DNA from 3 places in the Azospirillum humicireducens genome. Region 3 is predicted to be linked to each of the others. Evidence: predicted binding sites of a transcription regulator. Region 3 holds the regulator's gene; each other region holds the start of a gene.
The links. Region 3 encodes LexA, which represses DNA repair genes until DNA is damaged. Its sites were predicted from a motif close to ATGTTCTANTTTGGTTC; they were not measured.
Positions count from the first base shown of each region.

Region 1: a site for LexA is predicted at 2,788-2,804, ahead of A6A40_RS24215 (putative DNA modification/repair radical SAM protein). Genes of this name have one in related genera too.
Region 2: a site for LexA is predicted at 5,665-5,681, ahead of A6A40_RS10550 (Y-family DNA polymerase). Genes of this name have one in related genera too.

Region 1 covers NZ_CP028905.1:279,674-290,094, reverse strand. The annotation lists gene A6A40_RS24225 (DUF2076 domain-containing protein) at 1-534, opposite strand, end outside; gene A6A40_RS32235 (tetratricopeptide repeat protein) at 922-2,727, shown strand; gene A6A40_RS24215 (putative DNA modification/repair radical SAM protein) at 2,831-4,042, shown strand; gene A6A40_RS24210 (UdgX family uracil-DNA binding protein) at 4,045-5,502, shown strand; gene A6A40_RS24205 (DctP family TRAP transporter solute-binding subunit) at 5,585-6,559, opposite strand; gene A6A40_RS24200 (TRAP transporter large permease subunit) at 6,620-7,900, opposite strand; gene A6A40_RS24195 (TRAP transporter small permease) at 7,900-8,385, opposite strand; gene A6A40_RS24190 (LacI family DNA-binding transcriptional regulator) at 8,832-9,887, shown strand; gene A6A40_RS24185 (L-idonate 5-dehydrogenase) at 9,960-10,421, opposite strand, start outside.
Region 2 covers NZ_CP015285.1:2,258,710-2,269,130, reverse strand. The annotation lists gene A6A40_RS10580 (hypothetical protein) at 1-1,590, opposite strand, end outside; gene A6A40_RS10575 (glutathione S-transferase family protein) at 1,686-2,354, opposite strand; gene A6A40_RS10570 (GNAT family N-acetyltransferase) at 2,488-2,949, opposite strand; gene A6A40_RS10565 (TAXI family TRAP transporter solute-binding subunit) at 3,067-4,227, opposite strand; gene A6A40_RS10560 (HupE/UreJ family protein) at 4,408-4,902, opposite strand; gene A6A40_RS10555 (hypothetical protein) at 5,028-5,582, opposite strand; gene A6A40_RS10550 (Y-family DNA polymerase) at 5,838-7,283, shown strand; gene A6A40_RS10545 (acetyl-CoA carboxylase carboxyltransferase subunit alpha) at 7,435-8,391, opposite strand; gene A6A40_RS10535 (HNH endonuclease) at 8,742-9,305, opposite strand; gene A6A40_RS30975 (hypothetical protein) at 9,729-9,896, shown strand; gene gluQRS (tRNA glutamyl-Q(34) synthetase GluQRS) at 9,957-10,421, shown strand, end outside.
Region 3 covers NZ_CP015285.1:1,020,494-1,030,914, reverse strand. The annotation lists gene A6A40_RS04660 (GNAT family N-acetyltransferase) at 1-468, shown strand, start outside; gene moaC (cyclic pyranopterin monophosphate synthase MoaC) at 465-965, shown strand; gene A6A40_RS04650 (molybdopterin molybdotransferase MoeA) at 970-2,199, shown strand; gene lexA (transcriptional repressor LexA) at 2,399-3,121, shown strand; gene A6A40_RS04640 (ComEC/Rec2 family competence protein) at 3,194-5,347, opposite strand; gene gltX (glutamate--tRNA ligase) at 5,504-6,910, shown strand; gene gltA (citrate synthase) at 7,011-8,324, shown strand; gene A6A40_RS30660 (hypothetical protein) at 8,347-8,520, shown strand; gene A6A40_RS04625 (rhodanese-like domain-containing protein) at 8,530-8,928, opposite strand; gene ftrA (transcriptional regulator FtrA) at 9,016-10,053, shown strand; gene gloA (lactoylglutathione lyase) at 10,058-10,421, opposite strand, start outside.

The DNA.
Region 1 (10,421 bases), on a different contig from region 3:
GCCGATCAGCATGCCGCCGGCGACACCGGCCGCCGTCTGCATGGCGCCGGCCATGAAGCCGCCGCCGGCCCGCGGCTGCTGGGCATAGCCGGCGACGCGCGGATCGCCATAGGCGGGGGCGGCGGGAGAAGCCGGCGGACGGCCCCAGGGCGAGCCGGCCGGCATCGCGGCGGCAGCCGGGGCAGCAGCCGGATAGGAGGGCTGCGGGGCGGGACGGCTGCTGCCGCCGAACAGGCTGCCGAACAGACCGCCTCCGCCGGATTGGGCCGGGGCGGCGGCAGCGGCGGGACGTTCCCGCAGCTGCCGCTCCAGCTCCTCGTTGCGGCCCTGGGAGGCGGCGAGCGCCTGCTCCATCATCACGATGGCCTGCGCCATCAGGTAGGGGGCGGCCGGCTGGCGGGCGATCCGCTCGCGGATCAGCGCCTCGGCCTCGGGATCGCGCGGGCCGGATTGCGCCTCGGCCTGATGCAGCTTGGCGAACAAGTCGTCGATGATCTGGCGTTCGGTGTGGTCCATGGCGATGCTCGTCTTCATGAAGAGGTTGTGGAAGAGGTCCCGCTCCCGGCGCCGACTGCCCGAAGCGGCGCCAGGCGCGGACGGCGCGCCTGAGGGGCGGCGCGCATCGGGGAAGCATCAGGAACGGAAAGGACCGGAAGCCGGGGGCGGTCTCTCAGCAATGGTCCAAGGGGTGAGGACATCAGTCCCTCCAAGTGCGGTCACGCCCGTCGGCGCAAGAGCAGGTGAAGAGATCCGACATCGCGACCACGTCTAAGTCGCCAGAGGGGCCCGGATCCAGGTGATCAGCACGTGGCCCCGTCCCGCTTTCCTGTCAAGACGGCGCCCACACAATTTGCGCACCGAAGAGGCCGGGCTTGGGGCGGGGCCTGGACCGGCGATTTCCTCCCCCCTATAAGAGAAGCCATGGCGACATTGCAGGAAGCGCTGACCGCGGCGTTGGATCATCAGGAGGCAGGCCGCTTCGGCAAAGCCGACACCCTGTATCGCCGTATCCTCGCGGCATCCCCCGGCCATCCCCATGCGCTTCACCTGTGGGGCATCCTGGCGGCGCTGACCGGACGGCCGGAGGAAGCGGCAGGCCGGATCGGGCAGGCCATCGCCATAGCTCCCGACATCGCCGATTTCCATGTCAATCTGGCGCGGATCGAGGCCGCGCTGAACCGGCCCGACCGGGCCGCCCGCCATTACGCCCACGCCGCCGCCCTGCGGCCGGAGGAGGCGGAGACGCGCTTCCAACTGGCCGGGCTGCTCCAGGAGCTGGGGCAGGACGCGCGGGCGCGGGCCGGATTCCGCACGGTGCTGGTGCTGGAGCCGGCCCATCCCGGAGCGCTGCTGCGGCTGGCGGCCACGGAACCGGGGCTCGGACGGGCGGTGGCGGCCGCGCGGATCGACCTGGCGCTCGCCCCCGACGACCCCGTCCTGTGGAATGAGCTTGCCAACCGGCTGAAGGCGGGGAGACGGCGGGAGGAGGCCCTTGCCCGGTCGGTGACCGGCTATGGCCGCGGGCTGGTCCTGCTGCCGGGGAATCCCGTGCTGCTGAACAACCGCGCCGACAGCTGGCTGAGGCTGGACAGGCTGGAACGGGCGGAGGAGGACGCGCGGGCCGCGGTCGCCGCGGCTCCCGGCTTTGCCGCCGGCTGGAACACGCTGGGCTCCGTCCTGATGGCGCAGGGGCGTGCCGCGGAGGCGGCGGGCGCCTACGAACAGGCGGCCGGCATCGATCCCGTCAACAATGCCCAGGCCCGCTTCAACCGCTCCATCGCCCTGCTGACGCTCGGCCGGCTGGCGGAGGGGTGGGACGAGTATGAGCAGGGTTGGACGGTATCCTCCGGCCGCTTCCCGCGGGTCGGCTTTCCCCAGCCGCTTTGGGACGGGAGGCCCTTGGCCGACGGCGGGCGGGGCGGCGGCGGGCGGGGCGGCGCCCTGCTGGTGTGGGGCGAACAGGGGCTGGGTGACGAGGTGATGTTCGCCAGCCTGATCCCGCAGCTGGTCCGGGATGGCTTGCGGGTGGTGCTGGACTGCGACGCGCGGCTGGCCCCGCTGTTCGCCCGCGGCCTGCCGGACGTCACCGTGGTCGCGCGCACGGAACCGTTGAGCAGCCGGCTGACCGCGCCGGAGGTGGTCGCGCAAATCCCGGCCGGCAGCCTGCCGCGCCTGATGCGCCGGCGGATCGGGGATTTCACCGGCCGCCAGCCTCCCTTCCTGAAGGCCGATCCCGGACGGGTGGCCGAGCTGCGGCGGCGGATCGGGGGTGGCCATGGGAATGGACACCGGCTGGTCGGGCTTTCCTGGAGCAGCAAGAACGCCTCGGTCGGGCATCTGCGCTCCATCCCGCCCGGCCGGCTGGCCGGCGCGCTGGACGGTGCGGATGTCAAACTGGTCAGCCTGCAATATGGCGATGTCGCGGCGGAGGCCGCCGCCGCCGGCATCGCCGATCCGGGACTGGATGCCTGGAGCGACATCGACGGGCTGGCGGCGCTGATCACCGCCATGGATCTGGTGGTGTCGGTGGACAACTCGACCGTCCATCTCGCCGGCGGGCTGGGACGTCCGGCCTGGGCGCTGCTTCCCCATGCCGCCGACTGGCGCTGGATGCAGGGGGGCGGCGACACGGTCTGGTATCCGTCGGTCCGTCTGTTCCGGCAGGATGCGCCGGGCGATTGGGGCGGCGTGCTGCGGAAACTGCGCGCGGCGCTCTTGGAGAGTTAGGGGCAGCCGCGGAAGGCGCGATTTTGCACCCGCCATTCGGCTTGCCTTTTGCTTTCAAGAGAACATATTAGGAACATCGGAACGGGAGAGGAAAGCCCCCACGGTGGATGACGCGCTGCTCGACAAGCTCGGGATTCTCGCCGACGCGGCGAAATACGACGCCTCCTGCGCGTCCTCGGGGGCGAAGCGGCGGACGGGCGGGCCGGACGGCATCGGCTCCACCACCGGGGCCGGCATCTGCCACGCCTATACGCCGGACGGGCGCTGCGTCTCGCTGCTCAAGATCCTGCTGACCAACCACTGCCTGTTCGACTGCGCCTACTGCATCAACCGCCGCTCCTCCAACGTGCGCCGCGCGCGGTTCAGCGTCGATGAGGTGGTGCGGCTGACCTTGGGCTTCTACAAGCGCAACTGCATCGAAGGGCTGTTCCTGTCCTCCGGCATCATCCGCTCGCCCGATTACACGATGGAGCAGCTGATGCTGGTGGCGCGCACGCTGCGGCGCGACCATGGCTTCGCCGGCTACATCCATCTGAAGACCATCCCGGAGGCCAGCCCCTGGCTGATCGAGCAGGCCGGGCTGTGGGCCGACCGGCTGTCGATCAACCTGGAACTGGCCTCCGACCGCAGCCTGAAGCAGTTCGCGCCGGAAAAGAACGGCGGCGCGATCAAGGCGGTGATGGGGCAGGTCGGCGAACGCATCCTGGAGGCGAAGGAGGAGAAGCGCCGCTTCTCCCCCGCCGGGCAGAGCACCCAGATGATCGTCGGCGCCGACGCCTCCACCGACCTGTCGGTGCTGGAGACCAGCGACACGCTCTATCGCCGCTACGGGCTGCGCCGGGTCTACTATTCCGCCTTCAGCCCGATCCCGGAGGCCAGCTCAGCCCTGCCGGCCAAGCCGCCGCCGCTCCAGCGCGAGAACCGGCTGTACCAGGCCGACTGGCTGCTGCGCCATTACGGCTTCACCGTGGAGGAGATCGCCGCCGGGGGCGAGGGCGGGATGCTGGATCTCGGCATCGATCCCAAGCTGGCCTGGGCGCTGAAGAACCGCGAGCGTTTTCCGGTGGACGTGAACAGCGCCGACCGCGAGATGCTGCTGCGCGTGCCGGGGCTGGGGGCGCGGGCGGTCGACAGGATCGTCGAGGCGCGGCGCCACACCAGCTTGCGGCTGGAGGATGTGGCCCGGCTGTCGTCGGGGCTGAAACGGGCGCGCGCCTTCCTGATCGCCGCCGACCACCATCCGGGCGGGCTGACCGACCGCGCCGACCTGCGGCAGAGGCTGGTGGCGCCGCCCAGGCAGCTCAGCCTGTTCTGACCATGTACAGCGTGGAGCTGAAGGACGGCGCCGATCTGGACGGCTTCCGCCGCGCGCTGCGCGGGCTGGTCGCGCTCGATGTCGAGCCGGAGAAGGTGGTGTGGAGCGGCGGGGCGGCGCCGTCCCTGTTCGGCGATGAGGCTCCGCTGCCGGCGGACGCACCGCCGGTTCCGCTGCCGCGCCCCGTGGGAGCGCTGATCGAAAGCGTGGTCTGCCACCGCGACCCGGAACGCTACGCCCTGCTGCACCGGCTGGTCTGGCGGGTGCTGCGGGGAGAGCGCGACATGCTCGGCCACCATGCCGATCCGCTGGTCCACCGGCTGGCGCTGCTGGACAAGGCGGTGCGGCGCGACCTGCACAAGATGCACGCTTTCCTGCGCTTCCATGAGGTGCGGGATCCGGATGGGGCGGAGCGCTATCTCGCTTGGTTCGAGCCCGACCATTTCATCGTCGAGGCGACCGCCCCCTTCTTCGTCGAGCGCTTCGAAAGCCTGGTCTGGACGATCCTGACGCCGGTCGGATCGCTGCTGTGGGACCGGCGCTCGCTGACGGTCGGGCCGGCGGCTTTGAGGCCGGAGGGGCTCGACCGCGACGACCGCTTCGCCGAGGGCTGGCAGCGCTACTATGAGAGCACCTTCAACCCGGCGCGGGTGAACCCCACCGCGATGCGGGCGGAGATGCCGCGGAAATACTGGGCCAATTTGCCGGAAGCCGCCGCCATTCCGGCGATGATCCGCTCCGCCCCGGCGCGGGTCCGGGCGATGATCGAGGCGGAAGCCGCCGCCCCCCGCCGCCGCTCCCCCGACAAGGCCGTCGCCGCCATGGCCCGGCAGGAGCCGGCGACGCTGGCCGAGCTGAACCGCATCATCCGGACAGCAGACCCCCTGGTGCCGGGGGCGACGCAGGCGGTGCTGGGCGAGGGGCCGGTGGGAGCCGCCATCGCCATCGTCGGCGAGCAGCCCGGCGACCTGGAGGATGTGGAGGGCCGCCCCTTCGTCGGCCCGGCCGGACAGCTGCTGACCCGCGCGCTGGAAGAGGCCGGGATCGGGCGCGGCGCCGCCTACCTGACCAACGCGGTGAAGCATTTCAAGTTCGTCGTCCGCGGCACGCGCCGGCTGCACCAGTCGCCGACCGCCGGCGAGGTGAAGCATTACCGCTGGTGGCTGCTGAAGGAGCTGGCCTTTGTCCGCCCGCGTCTGGTGGTGACGCTGGGCGCCACCGCCGCCCTCGCGCTGACCGGGCGCAGCGTCCCGGTTTTGCGGGAACGCGGGCCGATGGGATTCGGCGATTGGGAGGGGTTCGTCACCGTCCACCCGTCCTATCTGCTGCGCCTGCCGGCCGGGGCGGGGGCGGAGCAGGCCTATCAGGACTTCGTCGCCGACCTGCGGCAGGCACGGGGGATGGCGGAGGAGAGCGCGATAGGCGTTGAACCGGATCGCGTAAAATCGGACTCGATGTGAAGCCTGGCCCGATCGTCAGTCGAAAAGCCATGGCGCCGTGCGTTTCATAGCAAACGCACGGCGCCATGGTAAGCCCAGCTCTTTACTTCGACATTTCGACGATGGCGTTGACCAGCTTGTCGCCATTGGCCTTGGTGAAGCCATCCCAGACCTTGCGGACGGCGGCCTGGAAGGCGGCCGAATCGACGTCGCGGTTGACCTTCATGCCCTCCTTCTCCAGCGCCGCGATCATGCCCTCTTCCTTGGCGATGTTCATCTCGCGCTGCTTGGCGACGGCGTCGCGCGCGGCTTCGACGACGATCTTGCGGTCGGCCTCGCTCAACGACTGGAACTTCTTGTCGTTCATGACCATCGCCAGCGGCGAATAGGCGTGCTGGGTCAGCGACAGGTACTTCTGCACCTCGTTGAACCTGAAGGAGACGACGATGCCGACCGGATGGTCCTGGGCGTTCACGACGCCGGTCTCCAGCGCGGTGTAGAGCTCGGCAACCGGGATCTGCTGGGGGTTGGCGCCAAGCAGGGCGAACATGTCGTTGAGGGCGCGCGAGTTGTTGACGCGCATCTGCAGACCCTTGAGGTCGGCGGGAACGCGGATCGGGCCGCGGCTGTTGGTGATGTTGCGGTAGCCGTTCTCGGGGAAGCCCAGGACCTTGAGGCCATGCTTGCCGAACTGTGCGGCCACACCCGAACCGATCTCACCGTCGAGAACCTTGTAGGCGACCTGGCGCGTCGGGAAGATGAAGGGCAGCTCGAACACGCCGGCTTCGGGAACCAGGCCGGTGAAGTTGTTGAGGCCGGAGATGGTGATGTCGGTGATGCCGGACCGGGTTCCGTCGATCATCTGGGCATCGTTGCCGAGCTGCCCCTGCGGGAACACGGTGACGGTGATCGCGCCCTTGGAGCGGGATTCGACCTGCTCCTTGAAGTAGAGCGACATCGTCTGCTGCAGGTCCGTATCCGGCGCCGCGTGGCCGAGCTTCAGCTTGACCTGCGCGGAGGCCGAGACGGAGACAAGGGCCAGGACGGCCGCCAGTCCCAGGGTCTTGAGCGTGTTCATTGGTATTCCTCCCTTGATTGACTTGGCCTTGAGTGACCGGCCCCGATCAGCCGGCCCCGATCAGCCGGCGAAGAACTTCATCGGGACGATGATGAGAGACGGGAACAGGACGAAGACGACCAGCAGAAGGGTGTAGGCGACGATGAAGGGCAGCGCTCCTCTCACCGCGGTGCTCATCTGCGCGTGGCCGACGCCGCAGACCACGTTGAGGACGGTTCCGACCGGCGGCGTGATGAGGCCGATCGAGGTGTTGATGACGAACATCACCCCGAAATACACCGGGTCGATGCCCGCCATCTTCACGATCGGCATGAACAGCGGCACCAGGATCAGGATCGTCGGGCTGAGATCCATCACCATGCCGACCATCAGAACGATCAGCATGATCACGCCCATCAGCACGCGTGGATGATCGACCAGCGGACCGAGAAGTTCCGCCAGCTGCTGCGGCAATTGCGCGACGGTGATCAGCCAGGCGGCGACCATCGCGGCGCCGACCAGGAACATCACCATGGCGGTGGAGCGGCCGGCAACGATCAGGATGTCGTAGAAGCCCTTCAGGGTCAACTCGCGGTAGACGAGCGTGGACACGGTGATGGCATAGACGGCCGCGACCACCGCCGCCTCGGTCGGCGTGAACAGGCCGAAGCGGATGCCGCCGATGATGATGATCGGCAGAAGCAGCGCCCACACGCCTTCACGCAGGGCGGCAAGACGCTCGGCACCCGTGGCGCGCGGCGTGGTTTCCACCGTTTCCTTGCGCATGATCATCCACCAGACGACCATCAGGACCGCGCCCATCATCAGGCCGGGTGCGATGCCGCCGAGGAACAGCTTGGCGATGGAGATGTTGCCGGCCACGCCGATGATGATCAGCGGCAGCGACGGCGGAATGACCGGCGCGATGATGCCGCCCGACGCCAGCAGGCCGATGGACGGGCCTTCCGGATAGCCGGACTTCCGCATCATCGGGTAGAGGATCGACACCAGCGCCGCCGCGTCGGCCACGGCCGAACCGGACAGGCCGGCCAGCAGAACCGAGGTGATGACCGCCACATAGCCCAGCCCGCCCTTGCGATGGCCGACCAGGGTGGCCGCCAGTTGGACGATGCGCCGCGACAGGCCGCCATGCGCCATCACCTCGCCGGCGACGAGGAAGAAGGGCACGGCGAGAAGCGGGAAGCTGTCGACGCCGTTCATCAGCGACTGGGTCAGCACGTCGGCGCTGAACAGGTCCAGATGCAGCATCAGCGCCATGGAGGAGAGAAGCAGCGCGAAAGCGACCGGCAACCCCATCAGGATGCTGATGAGGAGAACCGAGAGAAACAGAAGCATGACCATTATTTGCTCTCCGGCGCAGGCTTGACGGTTTCAGGCGGACCGAAAAGCCGCATGATCGCCACGAACGCCATGAGGAGGCCGGACACGGCGCCGGCCAGATACATCACCCCGGTCGGAAGCCCGGTGAGTGGCGAAATGTTGTGCCAGTTCGCGATGGTCTGCCCCACGGCGCCCCAGAACAGCATCGAAACCGACACGAGAATGACCAGCCACGAAAAGCGGCGCAGGATGGGGACGGCGCGCGGAAAGAAGGCTTCGGAAAATTCGGAAACCGCTAAGTGTTCGCCCCGCCGCAGGGCGACGACGGCGCCCAGCATCACCACCCAGACGAAGCCAAGGCGGGACAGTTCGACGGAAACCCGAAGTCCCGACGAAAAGCCGTAGCGCATGACCACGTTGGTAAACACAAGGACGATCATCGCCGCCATCAATATTGCCATGATGGCGTCGATCCAGGTCCAGAGGAACGACACAAGTCGGCCCATGGCACTTCCCCCCAATTGTATTCTTCTGCTGCCCCAATCACCGTGCTGTGCACTTGACAATAGGGCGCACCTTGAACGTACCGTTTAGTGTTATCGATAACACCGCATGCGTCAAGGGGGAACGGGGCCGCAGGGCGCCATTTTGTCGGGGGCACGCGGGCTCTGGCGCATCGGAAAACGACGCGGGGACGGATCCAGCCGCCGGGCTTGAGGCCGCCCGCGCTCCGGTGGTATCTGTGACGGATTCTTCGTGCCAAAGCGCCAGGGTATGATATCGTTAACATCTGCGACAAAAGGTCTGACCCTGTGGATGGCGGCGATGGCGGGCAGCCGTCCGTATCGGCGGTTCGCGGGGCCGTCTCCAGAATGCCGTGCGTCGCGGTGATCCCGAATCGGATGCCCCAAGCCAGAAGAGGCACATGACCAAACGCCCAGCAAAGCCCACGATGCGCGACGTGTCGCGCCTGGCCGGCGTGTCCACCATGACGGTGTCGCGTGTCCTGACCGACCCCAGCCTGGTGGCGGAGGAAACCCGGCAGCGCGTCCTCCAGGCAGTGGAGCAGTTGCGCTATGTTCCCGACCGGGTGGCGGGCAGCCTGTCGTCGCGCCGGAGCGGGTTCGTGGCGCTGATCCTGCCCACACTGATGAACTCGAATTTCGCCGATACCGCCCAGGCCTTGAGCGAGGGGCTGCACAGCGCGGGCTATCAGCTGCTCATCGGCTACACGCTCTACCGGCTCGACGAGGAGGAGCGCGTCATCCAATCCGTGCTGACGCGGCGTCCGGAAGCGATCGTGCTGACCGGGATCGAGCATTCCCGGAAGACCACGGCGATGCTGTTCGAGGCCGGCGTGCCGGTGGTGGAAATCTGGGACCTGCAGGACCGGCCCATCGACTATGTGGTCGGCTATTCCAACTTCGAGGTCGGCCGCGCCGCCGCCCATCATCTCGTCGGGCTGGGGCACCGCCGGGTCTGCGCCGTCGGCCCCTGCGACAGCGGGGAGGCGCGCGATTTCCGTGCCGAACAGCGCCTCGCCGGCTTTGCCGCCGGCCTGCGGGAAACCGGCACTCCCGACGACCTGATCTTCCGCCACTCCCATGTGCCGCTGTCCTTCACCGAGGGGGCCGAGGCGATGGAGATGGTGGCCCGCGAGGCCCCGGACGCGGAGGCCATCTTCGCGGCGTCGGACCTGCACGCCGTCGGCGTGCTGATGGAGTGCCAGCGGCGCTCGATCCGCGTGCCGGAGGACCTGTCCATCATGGGATTCGGCGATTTCGAGATCGGCCGGCAATCCGTTCCGCCGCTGACGACGATGCGGGTCGATGCGCGGGCCATCGGCCTCAGGACCGCCGAGGTGATCCTGGGGGCCCTCGGCGTGCAGCCGCCCCAGGAGAGCACATCCGAGGAAACTGCATCCAAGAACTCTCCAGCGCGGGTTCACGACCTGGGATTCGAGGTGCTGACCCGCGGCAGCACGCGCCCCGGAAACTGGAAACGCTGAGGCCGGCCGGCGGTTGACGGGCGGCGCTTGTCGGGCGGAGGCGGCGGGGCTCCCTCCCCGCCGCCGGTCCGGTCAGTGCTGCAGGCTGGAGCTGGGGAGCGTCGGATCGAAGGCGATCTGCACCTTCATCGCCCGGCCGCGGTCGGCGGCGAGGTCGAAGGCGGCGCGGGCGTCGGGCAGCGCGATGGTGTGGGTGATCAGCGGCTTCACGTCGATCAGGCCCTTGCGCATCAGGCCGACGCCGATGGCGAACTCCTCGTGGAAGCGGAAGGAGCCGCGCAGATCCAGCTCCTTGGCGGTGATCGCCATCATCGGCAGCGACATGTCGCCGCCGAGGCCGAGCTGGACGATCACGCCGCGCGGCCGGAGCGCCCCGATCCCGGCGGTGAGCGCGGCGACCGCGCCGGAGCATTCGTAGAGAACGTCGAAAGTGCCCTTGTCGGCCGAATAGGCCGCGAGCGCCTCCGGCTCCTCCCTGGAATTGATCGTGCGGTCGGCGCCCGCGGCCTTCGCGAGGTCGAGGGTGAAGTCCAT
Region 2 (10,421 bases), 1.2 Mb from region 3:
GCCGGCCAGCAAGGCGGTCATGTCTGCACCGTTCAGCAGCAGCTGGCCGGCCTCCGTGACGTCGATCTTGTAGGTGCGGATCTCGGCGCCGCTGTCGTCCTTCCCGGCCTGGCCCAGGGCCTGGACCATCGCCAGACCGGCGAGCAGATCCTGCGTCTCCTTGTCGGGCTTGGTCCCAGGCGCCGGCTGCATCGCCTTCACCGCGGCGTCGATGCCGCGCAGCAGGACGGTGGCGCCGCCGGTGACGCCGAAGGCGGCCGGGGTGGCGACCTTCAGGGCGCCGGTGGCGGTGCCGGCGGTGGCGGGGGTGTCGAGGTTCAGCGCGTCGATGCGCAGCTCGGTCCCGGCCTCGCCCATCGCGGCCATCGTCTGCAGCATGATGACCTCTGGCGACGGCGGCGGCGGCGGGGCCTTGGCGCCCTTCTTCGGCGGCGGGGCCTCTTGCGCCTCGATGGTCTTGGCGTACTCGGTGAAGGCCTTCCACAGGGCGCTGTTCGGCAGCTTGGCGGCCGACAGCTTGATCTCGAAGGCGCGCGGGGTGAAGGCTGCGGGGGCCGGCGACGGCGTCATGGCGAAGTCGCGGGCTTCGATGCCCATGCTGACGGTCGATTGCGGCTGGTCGAGATCGGTCAGGCCGCTGTGGAAGGCGAACTGGCCCAGCGTCACGCTGGTCCCATCCTCCGGTTTGACGAAGGACAGGTTGGACAGGCGAATCGCGGCGGTGACGCTGCCGAAGATGCCCTGCAGATTCGACAACAGCTCGGTCTTGTTCGGGGCCACGCCCATGGCGGCGGTCTGTTTCGACAGCTTCTGCAGGGCGCTGACCTTGGTCAGGTCGACACGGACGTAGGCGGCTTCGGCGGTGGCGCTGCCGAGCTTCATCAACTCCTTGTTCTTGTCGTCGAGTAGCGACAGGCCGCTGAAGGCGAAGGCGGACGGGCCGCTCCACAGGCTGGCGCCGCCGGTGCTGGCCTCCGGCTTCAGGTCCTGGACCATGGTCATGGAGGCGACGGAGAGCTTGCCCTTGCCATCGGCCGCGCTGACCGCGATGTCGTTGTAGGCGGCATCGACCGTCAGCAGCGTCTCCAGCGTGCCAGACCAGGTGCTGGTGAAGGATTGCTTACCGATGGAGATGATCGCAACGTCGACATACTCGTCGTTCTCGTCCAGGTCCTGCACCTTGATCGCGCTGGGCAGCGTGACCGCCAAACCGAACTGGCTGTCATCCTTCGGCGTCACCGACAAGAGGATGGTTCCAACGTCGATCAGCCCGCCTTCGGCGCCCTCCACCGACAGGCGGGGCAGGGCGACGTCGTAATGGTCGCCGGCCGGCTTGACGGTCGGCTCGCCCTGCCATTCGAAGCCGACACCCTCGACAGTCTCGGAGGACGGCGGGTACCAGCGGGGCAGCTCCTTCTTCAGCAACTCGGCGAGTGCCTTGGCACCGGCCTCGTCGACCGCGGGTGCGGCGTGGGCGGCCTGGGAGAGTGGCCAGCCGGCCACCAGCGCCAGCATGCCGCCGGCGATCAGGGCAGGCCGCAGGGAACGGAGCGGCAGGGCCGGGACGGACGAAAGACGGCGCAGGCGCATCGAGGAACAACTCCCAATATACGATTTTGGGAGCACGTTAAACCTGATACGCAAGGCCGGTCCATGCCTCTGATGCGTCTGTTCCTAAGACGGCGTTAAAAATCCAGGTCGGCGTAGTGCCGGGGCGGCGGACAACCGGTGATGTTGTCGGCCAGAAGGGCGCGGAAGCTGGGGCGCGATTTGATCCGGGCGTACCAGTCCTTGGCTTCCGGACTGCGGTCCCATGGTACATTGTCGATATAGTCCAGGCAGGACAGCTGGGCCGCGGCGGCGATGTCGGCCAGCGTGAACACCGACCCCGCCAGCCAGGGCCGCCGTTCCGACAGGAAGGCGATGTAGTCGAGATGGTAGGTGATGTTGGCCAGCCCGGCGCGAATCGCCGGCGCGAAGGGGTGGCCCTGGCCGGACAGCCGCTTTATCAGCTTCTCGCCCACCAGATTTTCGCCCACCTCGCGCTCGAACTTGTGCAGGAACCAGTCGGCGATCCGCCGCACCTCCGCCCGCGCCGCGACCTCCCGCGGCAGCAGGGGCGTGTCGGGATAGGCCTCCTCCAGATATTCGATCACGGCGAGGCCGCCGGCGACGACGGTCCCATCCTCCTCCACCAGCACCGGCACCTCGCCGGCGGGGTTCATCTTCAGGAAATCGGTGCGCCTTTCCCATGGCTTCTCGACCACGGGCTCGAAGGGAAGGCCCTTCTCGGCGAGCATCACGCGCGCGACGCGCGACAGGGGGTGGATCGGGTGATGGTACAGGGTTCGCATGGCGGCGGGACTTTACCGTAACGCGGCACGCGAAAACAGCCCGCGCATCGGCGTCTGCGCGTCTCGTTGGGGGAGGGTCGACGGGGATTCCGGCAAGAGAAGCGGCAATGAAAGGTGGTGGAAAAATGGGGGCTCACCTTGCCGGCGACAGGCGGTAGAGCACCAGCGCATCCCCGTCGTCGGAGGGTGCCGTCACCGGCGTCCAGCCGTTGCGTTCGTAGAAGGCGCGGGCGGCGGCGTTGCGGGCGGCGCAAGCCAGCTCGGCCGGGCGATGGCCTGCGCGCAGCAGGCCTAGAGCCTCGCGCAGCAGGGCGGAACCGATGCCGCGCTTGCACCATCCGGGGTCGATGAACAGGTTGTGGATGATGCAGGCCTGCGGATCGAGGGAGACGAAGCCGACCACCGTCCCGTCCGCTTCGGCGACAAGCACCGCATCCTCGCGCACGCAATCGTAATAATCGTCCAGTCTGAAGCGGTCGGCGGGCTGCCAGGAAAAGGCCTGGCGGCGGCCATGCAGGAATATCTCGGCGCAGCGCGGCGCGTCGGCGCTGCGGATGGAACGGATCGCGACGCCCCTTCCTTCGCCGGCCGGCATGCCTCCTCCCTTCTGTCCGTAGCGGTCGATCGTCTGGATCAACCGGATGGGGAACAGAATATTCCGTCGGCGGGTCGTCCGGGAACGCTCCTTTCGTCTCGTGCCGAGAGCGGAGTCTCAGCGTACCGTCTTCTCTCCAGCCGGTTTGTTCCTGGCGGCTTTGTCGTCGCTGCCGGTGCCGGTGCCGGCGCCGTTGTCGGGCAGGGGTGCGGGCGCGCGGTTTTCCTCGTTGGCGGCATTGCCCAGCAGGCCGGCCTCCCGGTAATAGCGCTCCGCCCCCGGATGCAGGGGGACCGAGACGTTGGCGACCGCGCGGGCGGGGTCGAAGTTGCGGCCCTGCGGATGCCCGTCGGCCAGGATGCGGCGGGTGTTCTCGTGCCACAGCGCCCGGACGATGCCATGGATCAGGTCCGGATCGCGGTCGGCGCGGGTCAGCAACTCCGCCCCCAGGCTCAGCGTCGGGGTGGTGGCGCTGCCGGGATAGGCGTTGGCGGGGATCTCGTCCTCGATATAGAAGCGCTGGGTCCGCAGCAGCCGGGCGGCCGGTTCGCCGTCCAGCGGCACCAGCCGGATCGGCACGCGCGCGGCCACGTCCGCGACCGCCGACACCGGATAGCCGCCCACCATGAAGAAGCCGTCCAGCTCACCCTTCGCCAGCCGGTCGGCCGCCATGCCCGGCTTGAGGTAGTGCGGCGTGATCGTCGTTTCCGACAGGCCATAGGCATCCAGGATCAGCCGGGCTTCCACCAGCGTGCCCGATCCCTCCTCGCCCAGCGAGATGCTGCGGCCCTTCAGGTCGGGCATGCGGTCGATGAAGCCGTCGGAGCGGACGACGATCTGGATCGCCTCCGCATAGAGCATGCCGAGCGAGCGCAGTTCCGCGAAGGGGCGCTTGCCGCTGAAGCTGCCGGTGCCGCTGTAGGCCCAGAAGGCGACGTCGGCCTGGGCGAAGCCGGCCTCCACCGTGCCGGCGCGCAGCAGCTCGATGTTGTCGACGGAACCGTTGCTGGCCTGCGCCACCACGATCAGGCCGGGTATGCCGCAGCTTCCGCCCTTGTCGCAGGGCCTCGATCCCGGCGGGTTGGAGATGGCGTTGGCGATCAGCCCGCCGATCGGGAAATAGGTGCCGGCGGTGGTGCCGGTGCCGATGCGGAAATAGCGCAGATCCTGCGCCGCCGCCGGCTGCGCTCCCCCCAATGCCAGACCGCCGGCGGAGGCAAGCAGCGGCGGCAGCGCCAGCCCGCCCAACAGACGGCCCAGCAGGCACCGTCGGGTCAAGAAGACCGCATCGGAATGCGTCTGAAGCCCCTTCGAGGGGAGCCCCGGCGGAGGGAGGCAGGCTTTGGCGGCTGCGCGGGACACCGGGTCGTTCCGTTCGTCTGGCCCGGTCGATCGGGCTGGGAAGGGGAGTGTCTTCAAAGATTCCCGCGCAACCCCCTCATTTCAAGGCGCAAGCGGTCAAATCACGCCGACGAGGTCGAGAACGCCCGCGACTGCCACCGCACCGCCACACATGCGCACTGCCCTGTCCGATTCGGCCTGCGTCACCGCGATCGACAGACCGAGCCCGCCGCAGGCGACCAGCATCAGCCCGGCGGCGAAGCCGGCCCAATAGAGCGGCGGACCCTGGTGGGCGTGGCCGTGGAACACCGCGGCCACCGCGGCGATCAGCACCGCCAGCACGGCCGGCGCCCGCACCCCCAGCGCCACCAGCGACCCGATCACGATCAGCGAAGCCGCCAGCCCCGGCCCGGCATAGGGCAGCCGCAGCCCCATCTGTGCGGCGAAGCCCGCCACCAGAGCCGCGGTCACGGCGGCGGCCGGCACCTGCCAGACCGCGGTGCCGCCGGCCTGCCCCGCCCATAGGCCGATGCCGAGGATGCCCAGCAGATGCTGCAGCACCCACACCGGCGTGGTCAGCCCGTTGCCGAAGGCCCCCGTCACCGTCGTCATGCGCCTGCATCCTCCGTCCATTCCGAATCACGGGGGCCGGTATGGCGGTTGAGAGAGGGCGTGGTCAAGCCGCCAAGGCGGAGGTTGCCGAGGGAATGCTGCCGGAGGGATGCTGCCGGGGGCGGCTAGCGCGCCAGCGGATCGCCCCATTGGCGCAGGTCGTTTTCGCGCCGCATCAGGTCGCGCTGGCCCAGCGGGTCGAGCCGCCCCATGGCGTCGTCTGTGCGCATGCGGTCCACCTCCGGCCGGATCAGGTCGCGCTTGAAGGCGTCGGTGGCGCTCTGCGACGAGGGCGGGGGCGGCACCGGGATCGGGCGCGGCGGCTGCGGCAAGGCCGCCGGATCGGGCGGGGGTGACGAACTGCCGCGGGGACGTTTGGGCGGCGGCCGGTCGGCGTCTCCCGAGTCGGTGTGCTTGGAGTTGGTGCGGGGTTGCGGTTCCTCGCTCTGCCGTGGCCGGACTGCGCCGCCGGAGTCGGCACGCGACTGTTCCGCCTGGATCCGGCTCCAGGTCCGACGTTCCCCGCCTCCCGGCACGAATGTCTGGTTGTAGACCGGCGGGAAGGCCTGGGCGCGGCCGGGGGCATCGTCGCGCAGTTCCGTCGGCGCGCAGGCGCCCGCTGCCAGCAGGAAAGCCAGCGGAGCGAAGCGGCGGATGAGAGACGGGAGATGCAGGGCCATGAACGGAATGTCGGTACTGCCGGACGTTTCGGCAAGATGACCCTAAAGGAGGGACTCCCCCTGCGGCCAAGCTGGCGCTAGTATGTTCTTTGTTTGTTCCGAACTGTTGGCTCTCGTATGAAGCCCCTCTTCCCACATCCGGACCTATCCCCCTCTCCCCCCGGGGGGGAGAGGGGATTCGGTCGTTGGGGAGGAAGGCGCCGCATCCTCGCCCTGTGGCTGCCTCGGCTGCCCACCGACGCGCGGGAGCGGACCATGCCGCCCGAATTGCGGGGACGTCCCTTCGCCCTGCTGCGGACGGAGCGCCAGCGCCGGATGGTGGTCGCGGTCAACCGGGTGGCGGCATCGGCCGGCATCGGCCCCGGCCATACCCTCAGCGACGCCCGTGCGTTGGAGCCGGGGCTGGAGGTGGCGGAGGCGACGCCGGAGGCCGATGCGGTCCTGCTCGGCCGCATCGCCGACTGGGCGCATCGCTACAGCCCCTGGACAGCGGCGGACGAGCCGGACGGGGTGGTGATCGACATCACCGGCTGCGCCCATCTGTTCGGGAATGAAGCGGCATTGGCCGCCGACCTGACCGGTCGACTGCGCGCCGCCGGCTTTGCCGCCCGCGCCGCCATCGCCGACACCCCGGCCGCCGCCTGGGGGCTGGTGCGGTTCGGCAGTCCGGAGGATCGGCGGCGGGAGCGGCTGGATGGGCTGCCGCTGGCCGCCCTGCGCCTGCCCGCCGAGACGGTCGAGGGGCTGCATGCGCTGGGATTGCGCCGGATCGGCGACCTGCATGCCATGCCGCGGGCCGGGCTGGCGGCGCGGTTCGGGGGCAGGTTGCTGCAACGCTACGATCAGGCATTCGGCCGGCTGGACGAGCCGATCTCTCCGCGCCGGCCGGTGCCTGAGCACCGCGAGCGCCTGACCTTCGCCGAGCCGATCTCCACGCCCGAGTCGATTGCCGGGGCGCTCCGCCATCTGCTGGGCCGGCTGTGCACTGGGCTGGAGGCGGCTGGGCAGGGGGTGCGCCGGCTGCGGTTGGACACCCACCGCACCGACCAGAGGGTGGATGACGAAGCGCAGAGCCTGACGCTCGGCACCAGCCGCCCTACCCGCGACCCGGCGGCGCTGGCGCGGCTGGCCGCCCCGCTGCTCGAGCGGATCGACCCTGGTCCGGGGCTGGAGACACTGGTGCTGTCGGCGACGGAGACGGGGCCGCTCATCGCCATCCAGACCGGCATCGACGGCGAGGGGATTGACGGAGGATTGGCGGAACTGGTCGATCGGCTGGCGTTGCGGCTGGGGGAACGGGCGGTGCTGCGGCTGGTGCCGCGGGAAAGCTGGCTGCCGGAACGCTGCGTCGCCGCGCTGCCGCCGGTGGAGGTCCTGCCGCTGCCGAAGCCCTGGCCGGCTGGCCGGCCGCGGCCTTTGCGCCTGCTGACCCCGCCCGAACCGATCGAGGCCACCGCCCCGCTGCCCGACGACCCGCCGCTGCAGTTCGTCTGGCGCGGCCTGCGCCACCGCGTGAGCCGGGCCGAGGGGCCGGAGCGGATCGAGTGCGAATGGTGGCGTCCGGAAGGATCGCTGGGGTTGGCCGTGCGCGATTATTACCGCGTGGAGGATGGCGCCGGCCGCCGCTTCTGGCTGTTCCGCGCCGGGCTGTACCGGCCGGGGGAATGGCCGCGCTGGTTCCTGCACGGGTTCCTGGGCTGAGGTGCTTTTGCCCCCTCCCTAACCCTCCCCCTCTTCGAGGGAGAGGGGGCAGCCGCTGTACTTTTGCAAAGCTCCCGCCCCCTCCACCGCCGAGGGCGGGGGAGGGATGGGGAGGGGGCATCGGGCATGAGGGGGCACATGGGCCAGGGACTTACCCCAGCCCCTTCTGCCCCATCTCCAGGAACTTCTCGCGGCGCTTGGCGCGGAGCGTGACGCCGTCGAGGCCGTCCAGTTCGCCCAGCGACTCCTCGATGCAGTCGCCCAGCTTCTTGATGGTCTCGGCCGGGTCGCGGTGGGCGCCGCCGATGGGCTCGCTCACCACGCGGTCGATGACGCCCAGTTCCTTCAGGTCCTGGCTGATCAGGCGCAGCGCGATGGCCGCCTCGCCCGCCATGTCGGAGCTGCGCCACAGGATCGACGCGCAGCCTTCCGGCGAGATCACCGAATAGATGGCGTGTTCCAGCATCAGCACGCGGTCGGCGGTGGCGATGGCGATGGCGCCGCCCGATCCGCCTTCGCCGATGACCGAGGCGACCATCGGCACGTTCAGCCGCAGGCAGCGCTCGATGCTCTTGGCGATGGCCTCGGCCTGGCCGCGCTCCTCGGCCTGGACGCCGGGGAAGGCGCCGGCGGTGTCGACCAGCGAGACGACCGGCAGCTTGAAGCGGTCGGCCAGATCCATCAGGCGCTGGGCCTTGCGGTAGCCTTCCGGCTTCGCCATGCCGAAATTGTGGCGGACGCGCGATTCGGTGTCGTTGCCCTTTTCCTGGCCGATCACCACCACCGAGCGGCCGCGGAAGCGACCCAGCCCGCCGATGACCGCGCGGTCCTCGGCGAAATGGCGGTCGCCGGCCAGCGGCGTGAAGTCCTCGATCAGGCCGCGCACATAGTCCAGGCAGTGCGGCCGATTGGGGTGGCGGGCCACCTGAACCTTCTGCGCGGGCGTGAGCTTGGCGTAGGTCTGCCGCAGGAGCTTGTCGACCTTGGCCTGCAGCTTTGCAACCTCGTCGGCGATGTTGATGTCGCCGGCGTTGGTCAGGTGCCGCAACTCCTCGATCTTGCCTTCAAGCTCGGCGATCGGCTTTTCGAATTCCAGGAAGGTCTGCATGCCGGACACGGGTGGTTGGCGGGGCGCACGAAAAAACGCGCGCTTGGTTAGCACGCCCGGCGCGCCTGCGCCACAGCGGAAAGGTGCGGGACGGCCTGGGAAGGGTTCCGCGACGAACCCACAGGGTTTATCCTCATCCGCCGGGGAATTCCAACCCTAATCGTTCAGGAGCGACTCCAGTCCGATGACCTCCTTACAAGGACCATTTCTCCGGGCATGCCGGCGATTACCGCGCCTTCCGGCCGACATATCCGGATGGGCTGGCTGCCGCGCTGGCCGATGACGGTCAGGCTGGGGCGGGGGAGTAGAGTGGAGGCCCGGCCATGCCCCCTCCCGCCCGTATCGTGGCCCTACATCGGGTCCAGTTCCGAGTCCCAATAAAGAAAATCCCGCCAACTCTCGTGAAGGAAGTTTGGCGGGAAGGCGCGTCCGTTCTCCTGCAGCTCGTAGGCGGTGGGCTGGAAGGGCGGACTGAGAGGGATCATGCCGCAGACATGGGGAAGGCGGTCGCCCTTCGCCAGATTGCAGGCCGAACAGGAGGTGATGACGTTTTCCCACGTCGTCCGACCGCCGCGGGACCGCGGGATCACATGGTCGAAGGTCAGATCGTGTGTGGGGAAGGGGCGGCCGCAATATTGGCAGGTGAAGCGGTCGCGCAGGAAGACGTTGAAGCGGGTGAAGGCCGGGCGGCGCGTTGCCGGAATGAACTCTTTCAGAGAGATGACGCTGGGCAACCGGACTTCGAAACTTGGGGATCTGACGACCCGGTCATAGTGCGATACGATGTTGACCCGTTCCAGAAAGACCGCCTTGACCGCTTCCTGCCAGGACCATAGCGACAAGGGGAAGTAACTGAGCGGGCGGAAATCCGCGTTCAGCACCAGAGCCGGACAGTGATCGGGTGGTGGAGCCAATGGCCACTCCCTTGTCTGGAACCGTGTCTGGATCCCGGCACGCGACACCGAGGCGGCTTTGTGCGCGGGGGCGTATCTACTCCGCCCCGGCGGCCGGCCCAACTGCGGGATCGCCGATCCGGGACAACCAGATACATAGTGGATCGGCGGCCCGGACTCAACATCTTGACCCGGTAGGGCCGAATTTCTTCACCGTTGTGTAACCTTTTTCGCGCTGTGGGCATCGCCGGCAGGGGGGAGCGGTTATCCGGCACCACGCGCGGTGGCTGTGACATCGGGAAAAAAGACTCGCGCTTGCCTTGTGCGGTTACCCCTCGTTAACCATAACGGCGCCATGGTGGACCTCGTTGATCCAAGACGACCAGATCGAACACGATCCTGCCGGCCCGATCCGGCCGGAAGCGACCCCGAGGAAACTCCGCCATGACCGCAGTCATCATCGACCTCGCCCAGAAGCGCCGTGAACGCGAGGAGCGTGAACGCCAGATCCGCATCGACGCTTTCGACCGCGAGCTGCGCCGTCGTCTGGCGCTCTATCTGGAGGGCGAAGAGATCCCGGTCGAGCCGATCCGCGACAATCCCTACATCTGAGACCAACCGGATCGTCACATCCCGCGTCCCGTCCGGCGCGCGATCCGCTATAACGCGGGAATGAGCGATCTCGTCACCCGCTTCGCCCCCAGCCCCACCGGGCACCTGCATCTGGGCCATGCCCATTCCGCGCTGTTCGGCTGGACCACAGCCCGCAGCGCCGCCGGCCGTTTCCTGTTGCGGATCGAGGACATCGATCCCAACCGCTGCCGCCCGGACTACGAGCGCGACCTGATCGAGGATTTGTCCTGGCTCGGCCTCGACTGGGACGGTCCGGTCCGGCGCCAGTCCGACCATTTCGACGATTTCCGCGCGGCACTGGCCCGGCTCGAGTCGCTGGGCGTGCTCTATCCCTGTTTCTGCACCCGCAAGGACATCGCCGCGGAGATCGCGCGGGCCGGCGCCGCGCCGCACGGTCCGGACGGCCCGCTCTATCCCGGCACCTGCCGCCATCGCTCGCCCGAGGAGCAGGCTGAGCGGATCGCCCGTGGCGATCCCTGGGCACTGCGGCTGGACGTGGCCGCC
Region 3 (10,421 bases):
GACGTCACCATCGCGGCGGAAAGCCCGCGCCAGGACGCCGTGATCGCGCTGGTCGCCGCACTGGACCGTTATCTGCTCGACCTCTATCCGGCCGATACCTGCCACCTGCTCGACATAGGGGAGCGGGAGGCGCCTGACCTGCGCTTCTTCGTCGCCCGCAAGGATGGCGTTCCTGTCGGCTGCGCCGCGCTCCGCGTCGATCCCTCGGGCTATGGCGAGATCAAGCGGATGTATGTCGATCCCGCCGCCCGCGGCCATCGCATCGGCGACCGCCTGCTCGCCCGGCTGGAGGAACAGGCGCGGGCGGAGGGGTTGGCCGCCCTGCTGCTGGAATCCGGCATCCACCAGCACGAGGCGCTGGCGCTCTACCGCAAGGCCGGCTTCACCGACCGCGGCCCCTACGCCTGCTACGAAAACAACGGCGTCAGCGTCTTCATGGAAAAATCCCTGCGGGAGACCGTCGCATGAGCGGCTTCACCCATTTCGACGCCGAGGGCAAGGCGGTGATGGTGGACGTCTCCGACAAGGCGGACACCGAACGCACGGCCACCGCCGCCGCCACCGTGCTGATGCAGCCGGAAACCCTGGCGCTCATCATGCAAGGCGGGGTGAAGAAGGGCGACGTGCTGTCGGTCGCCCGGCTGGCCGGCATCATGGGGGCCAAGCGCACGCCGGACCTGATCCCGCTCTGCCATCCGCTGATGCTGACCTCGGTCAAGGTCGACCTGTCCTGCGATCCGGCGCGCAACGCGGTGGACGTGACAGCCACCTGCAAGCTGAAGGGACAGACGGGGGTGGAGATGGAGGCGCTGACCGCGGTCACGATCGCCGCGCTGACCGTTTACGACATGTGCAAGGCGGTGGACCGCGGCATGACCGTCACCGATGTCCGCCTTCTGCACAAGGCCGGCGGCAAGAGCGGCGAGTGGGGGTCTGCCGCAACCGCTCCCACAACCGGAGCCTGACGCCGTGATCTCCGTCGCAGAGGCGCGCGCCCGCATCCTGTCGGCCTTCGCTCCCCTGCCGGCGGAGACGGTGGCCCTGCCCGACGCGCTCGGCCGCGTGCTGGCCGAACCGGTGGTCGCCCGGCTGACCCAGCCGCCCTTCCATGCCGCCGCGATGGATGGCTGGGCCGTGCGCGCCGACGACATCGCCGCCGCGGCCGCCAACTCTCCCGTCCCCCTGCGCCGCATCGGCGAATCCTCCGCCGGCCATGCGTTCGGCGGCAGCGTCGGCCCCGGCGAGGCGGTGCGCATCTTCACCGGCGCGCCGATGCCCGATGGCGCCGACGCCGTGGTGATGCAGGAGGATTGCAGCGCCGACGAATCCAGCGTCCAGGTCGGCCGCGCCGTGGTTGCCGGCCGCTTTGTCCGCGAGGCCGGCTTCGACTTTGTCCATGGGCAGGAGCTTCTGCCGAAAGGCCGCCGCCTGACCGCCCGCGACATCGCGCTGGCCGCTGGCGGCAACGTGCCCTGGCTGTCGGTCCACCGCCGGCCGCGCATCGCCATTCTTGCCACCGGCGACGAGATCGCCCTGCCCGGCGACCCGCTGGGGCCGAGCCAGATCGTCAGCACCAACGCGCTCGGCCTCTGCGCGCTTGTGACCGCACAGGGTGGGCTGGCCCACAATCTGGGCGTCGCCAAGGACACGCCGGAGAGTGTCGCCGCTTTGGCGAAGGGCGCCGCCGGCTGCGACCTGCTGGTCACCACCGGCGGCGCCGCCCATGGCGACTACGACCTCGTGCGCGACGTGCTGGCCGAGCGTGGGGTGGCGCTGGAGGTGCAGACGGTGGCGATGCGGCCGGGAAAGGCGCTGATGTTCGGCCGGGCCGGGTCGGTGCCTCTGCTGGGCCTGCCCGGCAATCCGGTGTCCACCGGCGTCACCGCCGTCCTGTTCCTGCGCCCGATCCTACGCCTGCTGCAGGGGTTGTCGCCCGAAGACGACGGCCTGCCGCTGCGCGCCCGCCTGACCGTCGGGTTGAAGGCCAACGACCGGCGCGAGGAGTATCTGCGCGCCACGCTCGCCGCCGGCCCGGACGGTGTCCTGGCCGTCACGCCCTTCGCCCGGCAGGACAGCGCCATCACCTCGCTCTACGCCAAGGCCGACTGCCTGATCCCACGCACAGCCCATGCCGACCCGGAACCGGCCGGCGCCATGGTGGCCGTGCTTCCCCTGACCGATGGAGCGCTCAGCATATAGTCTTGGGAGACAACCCCCGGACGGCGGATGGAACAATTGAACAGCATCCCGAAAACCGTTTCACGCTGTTTCAAATGTTCCGTTCAAGTTCTAAAACAAGGCGATGGGGGACTTGACGCGTGGCAGGAACCAAACTAGAACATGGAGCAACGTTTAGTTTTTGTTCCATCTTCAGTCTGGCGACGGCCGGGAGGCATCCATGCTCACGCGCAAGCAGCACGAATTGCTGCTCTTCATCCACGAACGGCTTGGCCAGGGTGGCGTCTCGCCGTCGTTCGACGAGATGAAGGACGCCCTGGGGCTGAAGTCCAAGTCGGGCATCCACCGCCTCATCACCGGTCTCGAGGAACGCGGCTTCATCCGCCGCCTGCCCCACCGCGCCCGCGCGCTGGAGGTTCTGCGCCTGCCCGAGGGACTGGATGCCGCCCGCTCCCGCACCGCGCCCAAGCCGAAGTTCCAGCCCAACGTCATCAAGGGCGACTTCGCCTTCGCCGGCCGCGATGCGGCTCCGCAAGCTCCGGCCAGGACCGCGGGGAACGAGACGGTGCAGCTTCCGCTCTATGGCCGCATCGCCGCAGGTACGCCGATCGAGGCGCTGCGCGACAACAGCGCCTTCGTGGACGTCCCCGCCTCCATGCTCGGCGGCGGCGACCACTACGCCCTGGAGGTGTCCGGCGACTCGATGGTGGAGGCCGGCATCCTCGACCATGACACCATCATCATCCAGCGCTGCGACGCGGCGGAGAACGGCACCATCGTCGTGGCGCTGGTGGACGAGGGCGAGGTGACGCTGAAGCGCCTGCGCCGCAAGGGCAACACCATCGCCCTGGAGCCCGCCAATGCCGCCTATGAAACCCGCATCTTCGGCGCCGACCGCGTCCGCGTGCAGGGCAAGCTGGTCGGTCTGGTGCGGAAGTACTGAGTTGCTGTTGCCCCCTCTCCCGCAAAGCGGGGGAGGGATGGGGAGGGGGCAAGCGTTAGGAAGGGGGCAACATCACCTCCCCCCGGTCCAAGGCCGTTCCCCCCGCAGCCCCCGCACCGTCTCAACCTCTATTCCGCCCGCCGTCACCCTCAGCGCATGCGCTCCCTCATGCCGCAGGGACCAGCGGTCGACCACCACCCCGGACCGGCATCCCCGAGCCACCGCGGCCGTCACCACCGCATCGGTCGTCCCGCAATCCTCGTCCAGTGCATCCGGCAACCGCGGCAGGGCGACCGTCCTCCCCTTCACCCGGTACAGGCATCCCAGCAGGTCGCAACTCAGCGACCGTTCCCCCTCGCTCCACCCCCCCGCCACAGGCCAGGGATCGGCGGCGGTGCGTTCGCCATCGCGTTCCCGCCATGTCTCCGTCACCCGCCCGCCGGTCTTCCCCGAAGCACTGAGGCGACCGTCCGGCGTCCGCACCGCCATCACCGTCCCATCTGCCGCCACCAGCACGTCCGGCCGGGTCACCAATGCCGGTGACGCCAACCCTGCCATGATCGGCAGCAGCCCCAGCCAGCGCCACCGCCTCGTCCAGAGGCACAGCCAGATTCCACCCAGAACCAGCACCGCAAAGCCTTCCACCGGCATCGCCGGCACGGTGATCGACGCCCAGGGCAGGCGGCCGAAGAACTCCGCCGTCCAGATCACCGCCCGGTCGCCCCAGTTCATCGCGATCAGTGCCGGCGCCTCCAGCCCGAAGGGCATCAGGGCATAGGCGATGAGGCTCCATGGCATGACCCAGAAGGAGGTGATGGGAATGGCGATCAGATTGGACAGCACGCCATAGAAGGCGATCTGCTGAAAATGGAAGAGCGCGAACGGCAGCGTCGCCAGCGTCGCCACCACACTGGTCAACAGGATGCCGCCGACATAGAGCAGGCCGCGCAGAAGCCATCCCGCCTCGCTGCGCCATTCCGCCATCCGCGAACTGCCGCGCTCGAAGGCGGCGATCAGCGCCACCACCGCCGCGAATGACATCTGAAAGCTGGGGCCGAGCATCCCCTCCGGATCCATGGCGATGGTGACCAGTCCGGCGAAGGCGACCAGCCGCATGCTCAGCGGGTGGCGGTCCAGCATGATCGCGCCCATGATCATGCCCGTCATCAGCACTGACCGCACCGTCGGCAGCGGCGCACCGACCAGCAGCGTATAGGCGAGCGCCGACAGGATGCCGAACAGCGCCGCGATCTTCTTGATCGGCCAGCGCAGGGCCGCATACGGCACCAGCGCCAGCAGGGCGCGGGCGACATAGAACAGGATGCCGGCAGCGATCCCCACATGCAGGCCGGAGATCGACAGCAGATGCGCCAACCCGCTGTTGCGGAAATCCTCCAGCGTCCCATCCGGGATGCCGAACTGCTCCCCATTCAGCAGCGCCGTGGTGACGCTGGCCTCCACCGGGTCGGCGATGGCCGCAGTCACCCGCTCGGCGATTGCACCGCGCGCGCGCTCGAAGGCAACCGTCACCACGCGCCAGCCCGTGACCGGCGGCGCCTCGACCACGTCCACCGCACCTGTGGCGAAGCCAGTGCCGCCCAGTTCCATGAACCAGGCCCGCCGCTGGAAATCGAAGGCCCCCGGTTCGGCGGGAGCCTGGGGCGGCAGCAGCGTGGCGCGCAGGCTCACCACCGATCCGGGCTCCGGCCCGGCATGGCGATCCGACAGGCGGATGCGCAGGGCAGCCGGTGTCTGTTCCGGCGGCAGGCGGCTGACGGTCGGATCCCGCAGGGTGATGCGGACGGCACCCGGCCGGCGCTCCACCGCCATCACGCGTCCGGTGACGGTTGCGCTGGTGATGACGCGGGTCAGCACCGGCGCCGCCACCCGCGCGCTGTGGCCCTGCGCCACCAGGAACCCCGCCGCCACCATCATCAATGCCATCACCGCACCGAACAGCGCGAACCAGCGCCGCAGGACCAGAAGCAGGACAGTGCAGCCCCCACAGGCCGCCGCTCCGGCCCACCAGTCCGGCTCCCTCATCAAGCCGAAATACAGCGCCACTCCCGCCCCGAAGGCGACCGGAAGCCACAGGACCCACCGGTCGCCCTCCGCCTCCGCCACAGCCGCGAGTCGCCGCCCGATGTGAAACCACAGGCGCCGCCACCTCCCACCGGATGCAGCGGGACCGTCCGTCTCCTCGTCCGGCCATCCGGCGACGGTCACCGGCAACGGCCTCCCGGCGCAGCGATGCCGCCCGCGTGCCCCTCAACGACCGTCCATGCGCGCATCGCATTGCCTCCCAACCCGGTGGCTGTGTTAAACCACGGTGTCGAACCACCGGCGCATCATACCAGCGCCGAACCGGAAATTGAGAGACCGATGACCGTCGTCACCCGCTTCGCTCCGTCGCCGACCGGCTTTCTGCACATCGGCGGTGGCCGCACCGCCCTGTTCAACTGGCTGTACGCCCGCAACACCGGCGGCAAGTTCCTGCTGCGGATCGAAGACACCGACCGGCAACGCTCGACCCAGGCGGCGGTCGACGCCATCCTGGACGGGCTGCAGTGGCTGGGCCTGGATTGGGATGGCGACGCGGTCAGCCAGTTCGAGCGCAAGGACCGCCATGCCGAGGTGGCGCACCAGATGCTGGCTGCCGGCAAGGCCTACCGCTGCTATTGCAGCCCGGAAGAGCTGGAGGAGATGCGCGCCGCCCAGAAGGCCGCCGGCCAGCCGATGCGCTATGACGGCCGCTGGCGCGACCGTCCCGAATCCGACGCGCCTCCCGGCGTCGCTCCGGTGATCCGGCTGAAGGCGCCGCAGGAAGGCCAGACGGTCCTGAACGATCTCGTCCAGGGGGAGGTCACGGTGCAGAACGCCCAGTTGGATGACCTGATCCTGCTGCGCGCCGACGGCACGCCGACCTATCTGCTGGCGGTGGTGGTGGACGACCACGACATGAACGTCACCCACGTCATCCGCGGCGACGACCATCTGACCAACACCTTCCGCCAGATCCAGATCTTCAACGCCATGGGCTGGGACCTGCCGCGCTTCGGCCACATCCCGCTGATCCATGGACCGGATGGCGCCAAGCTGTCAAAACGTCACGGCGCGCTGGGCGTCGATGCCTACCGCGACATGGGCTATCTGCCGGAAGCCGTGCGCAACTACCTGCTGCGGCTCGGCTGGTCGCATGGCGACGACGAGATCATCTCGACCGAACAGGCCATCGAATGGTTCAATCTGGAGAGCATCGGCCGCTCGCCCTCGCGGTTCGATTTCGCCAAGCTGGAAAACCTGAACGCCCACTACATGCGTCTGGCTGACGATTCCCGGCTGGTCGGGCTGATCGCCCCGCGGCTGGAGGCGGACCTGGGCCGCAGTCTGACCGATGCGGATCGCGACCTTCTGACACGGGCGATGAACGGCCTGAAGCAGCGCGCCCGCACCGTCGTCGATCTGGCGCAGAGCGCCCGCTTCTACGTCGCTGCGCAGCCGCTCGGCTATGACGAAAAAGCATCCGCCCTGCTGGACGAAAAGGGCCGCGGGCTGTTGAGGGAGTTGGCCGAAGCCTTTGCCGGCGAACCGGACTTCACCGCCGCTGCACTGGAGGCTCAGGTCCGCGCCTTCGCCGAGGCACGAGGCGAAAAACTGGGCAAGGTGGCGCAGCCGCTGCGCGCCGCGCTGACCGGTTCGACGGTGTCGCCGCCGATCTTCGAGGTGGCTGAGTTGCTGGGCCGTGAGGCGACGCTTTCTCGCATCCGCGATGCAGCGGGTGCAGCATAATGGTCATTTCCGTGCGTTGCCATCGGGCTGCCATGGAACTATGCTGCGCCGACGAAAAAAGGGCACCAAGCCCGACCCTCAACGATAAGGACGTGCCGAGATGACCCAGACCGAGGACGGCAAGGACACCGTTACCCTCATCGACAATAAAACGGGCAAGCAGGTCACGATGCCGATCCTGCACGGCAGCGTCGGGCCGAGCGTGATCGACATCCGCAAGCTCTACGCCGCGACCGGCTATTTCACCTACGATCCGGGCTTCACTTCCACCGGCAGCTGCGAGTCGGGCATCACCTACATCGACGGCGACGAGGGTGTCCTGCTGCACCGCGGCTACGCCATCGACGAGCTGGCCGAGAACTCCACCTTCCCGGAAGTCTGCTTCCTCCTGCTCAACAACCACCTGCCGACCGCTGCAGAGCGCACGGATTTCGAAAACATCCTGCGCCGCCACTCGATGGTGCACGAGCAGCTGACCAAGTTTTACAGCGGCTTCCGCCGTGACGCCCACCCGATGGCGATCATGTGCGGCGTCGTCGGCGCCCTGTCGGCCTTCTATCACGACTCGCTGGACATCAACGATCCGCAGGAGCGCAAGATCGCCGCGCACCGTCTGATCGCCAAGATGCCGACGATCGCGGCGATGGCCTACAAGTATTCGACCGGCCAGCCCTTCATGTACCCGCGCAACGACCTGTCGTACGCGGAGAACTTCCTCTACATGACCTTCGGAACGCCCTGCGAGCCGTTCAAGGTCAACCCGATCCTGTCCAAGGCGATGGACAAGATCTTCATCCTGCATGCCGACCACGAACAGAACGCCTCGACCTCCACCGTCCGTCTGGCCGGTTCGTCGGGCGCCAACCCGTTCGCCTGCATCGCCGCCGGCATCGCCTCGCTGTGGGGTCCGGCCCATGGCGGCGCGAACGAAGCCGTGCTGAAGATGCTGGAGGAGATCGGTTCGGTCGACCGGATCCCCGAGTTCGTCCGCCGCGCCAAGGACAAGAACGACAGCTTCCGTCTGATGGGCTTCGGCCACCGCGTCTACAAGAACTACGACCCGCGCGCCCAGGTCATGCGCCAGACCTGCCACGAGGTTCTCGGCGAGCTCGGCATCAAGGACGAGCCGCTGCTGGACATCGCGATGGAACTGGAGAAGATCGCGCTGTCGGACGAGTACTTCATCGAGAAGAAGCTCTACCCGAACGTCGATTTCTATTCGGGCATCATCCTGAAGGCGATGGGCTTCCCGACCAGCATGTTCACCGTGCTGTTCGCGCTGGCCCGCACCGTCGGCTGGATCAGCCAGTGGAAGGAGATGATCGAAGACCCGGTGCAGAAGATCGGCCGTCCGCGTCAGCTCTACACCGGCGACACCAAGCGGCCTTTCGTGCCGCTGGCCGAGCGTGGCTAACCGGCCCACAGCCCATATGGGAATGGGCGGCTCCAACGGAGCCGCCCAGGATCCCACTGCGTACATCGTTCCGGCCCGGCGCGTGCGTCTGCGCTCGCCGGCCAACGACAACCGGGCACCGCTTGGCTGGCGGGTGCGCCGGATGGTCGTTTATGTGTTGATCCTTGCCCTGATCGCCGGGATCGTTCTTATCTGAGCAAGCCGCTCAGATTGCGCTTTCCAGCGCGAAGCCTTCGTCGATCCAGCCCGTCACGCCGCCGATCATCAGCTTGACCGGCCGCCCGATCCGCGCCAGCCGCAAGGCCGCGCGATCCGCCCCGTTGCAATGGGGGCCGGCGCAGTAGACGACGAACAGCGTCCCATCATCCCATTCCGCCATCCGCCGTTCCGTTATCTTGCCATGCGGCAGGTTCAGCGCTCCCGGCACATGCCCGCCGGCGAAAGCCGCCGGTCCGCGCACGTCGAGCAGGACGAAGTCGGGACTGCCCGACTTCAACGACTCATGCACGTCCCAGCAGTCGGTCTCCAGCGACAGCTTGCGGGCGAAATGGGCGGCGGCATCTTCCGGCGACGCGGCCGGAATCTCGGTAACTGAACTGGCCATGGAACTCTCCTGATCGGTTGCCGGCCACATCATTCCAACCGCCGCTTCCGCTGGAAAGTGGCGTGACTGACAGCTATCGTTCAGATCATGCCAAACGCCACGCCACCGCTTGCCGTCGCTCTCGCCTATGACGGTCTGTGCACCTTCGAGTTCGGCGTGGCCGTCGAGGTGTTCGGCCTGCCGCGCCCGGAACTCGGCCCCAGCTGGTATCGCTTCGCCGTGGCCGCGCTCGATCCCGGCCCGCTGCGCGCGGTGGGCGGCATCCGCATCGAGGCCGATGGCGGGCTCGATCTGCTCGACCAGGCCGACATCATCGTGGTTCCGGGATGGCGCGGCGCGCGCGAACCGGTGCCCGCCCCCTTGTCGGAGGCGCTGCGCCGGGCCGATGACCGCGGAGCGCGCATTCTGTCGATCTGTTCCGGTGCCTTCGTATTGGCTGCGGCCGGTCTGCTGACGGGCCGCCGGGCGACCACCCATTGGCGCTATGCCGCAACGCTCGGGGAGCTTTATCCGGACATCCGGGTGGTGCCCGACGTGCTCTATGTGGACGAGGGCAACATCCTGACCTCCGCCGGCAGCGCCGCCGGCATCGACCTCTGTTTGCATCTGGTGCGCCGCGATTTCGGACCCGATGCCGCGAACAGCGTCGCGCGCCGTCTGGTGGTCCAGCCCCACCGCGAGGGCGGCCAGGCCCAATTCATCGAGGCGCCGGTGCCCACCGCCCGCGAGGGCGCCCGCCTGGGCCCGCTGCTCGACCATCTGCGGGAGACGCTGGCGGAGGACCACAGCCTGTCCAGCATGGCCTCGCGGGCCGGGATGAGCCTGCGCACCTTCCTGCGCCGGTTCCAGGCACTGACCGGCACCACGCCCGGCGACTGGCTGGCGGCGGAGCGGCTGAACCGCGCCCGCGACCTGCTGGAACGCGGCACCCTGCCGGTGGAGGATGTCGCGACTCTCGCCGGTTTCGGATCCGCCGCCACCTTGCGGCATCATTTCCGCCAGCGGCTGGGCATCAGCCCAGCCAGCTACCGCGCCCGCTTCCGCCGCGATCCGGCGCCGTCCACATATGACAAGGGCGCGGCCGTTGCCGACCACGCCCCCCGTCCGAAGCCAATGACCGGCTGAACGGTCACTTCCTCTCGATCAACTCGACCTTATAGCCGTCGGGATCCTCGATGAAGGCGATCACGGTGGTGCCGTGCTTCATCGGCCCCGGCGGACGCGGAATCGTCACGCCTTCCGCGGCCAGTTTCTCGCAGGTGCCGTAAATGTCGGGAACGCCGAGTGCGATGTGTCCATAGGCGGTGCCGATCTCGTACGGCTCCTTCTGGTCCCAATTGTGGGTCAGTTCCAAGACGGCAGTGTCGGATTCGTCGCCATAGCCGACGAAGGCCAGGGTGAAGCGGCCGCCTTCATAGTCGTTGCGGCGCAGCAGCTTCATGCCGAGCAGACGGGTATAGAAGTCCAGCGACTTCTCCAGATCGAGAACACGC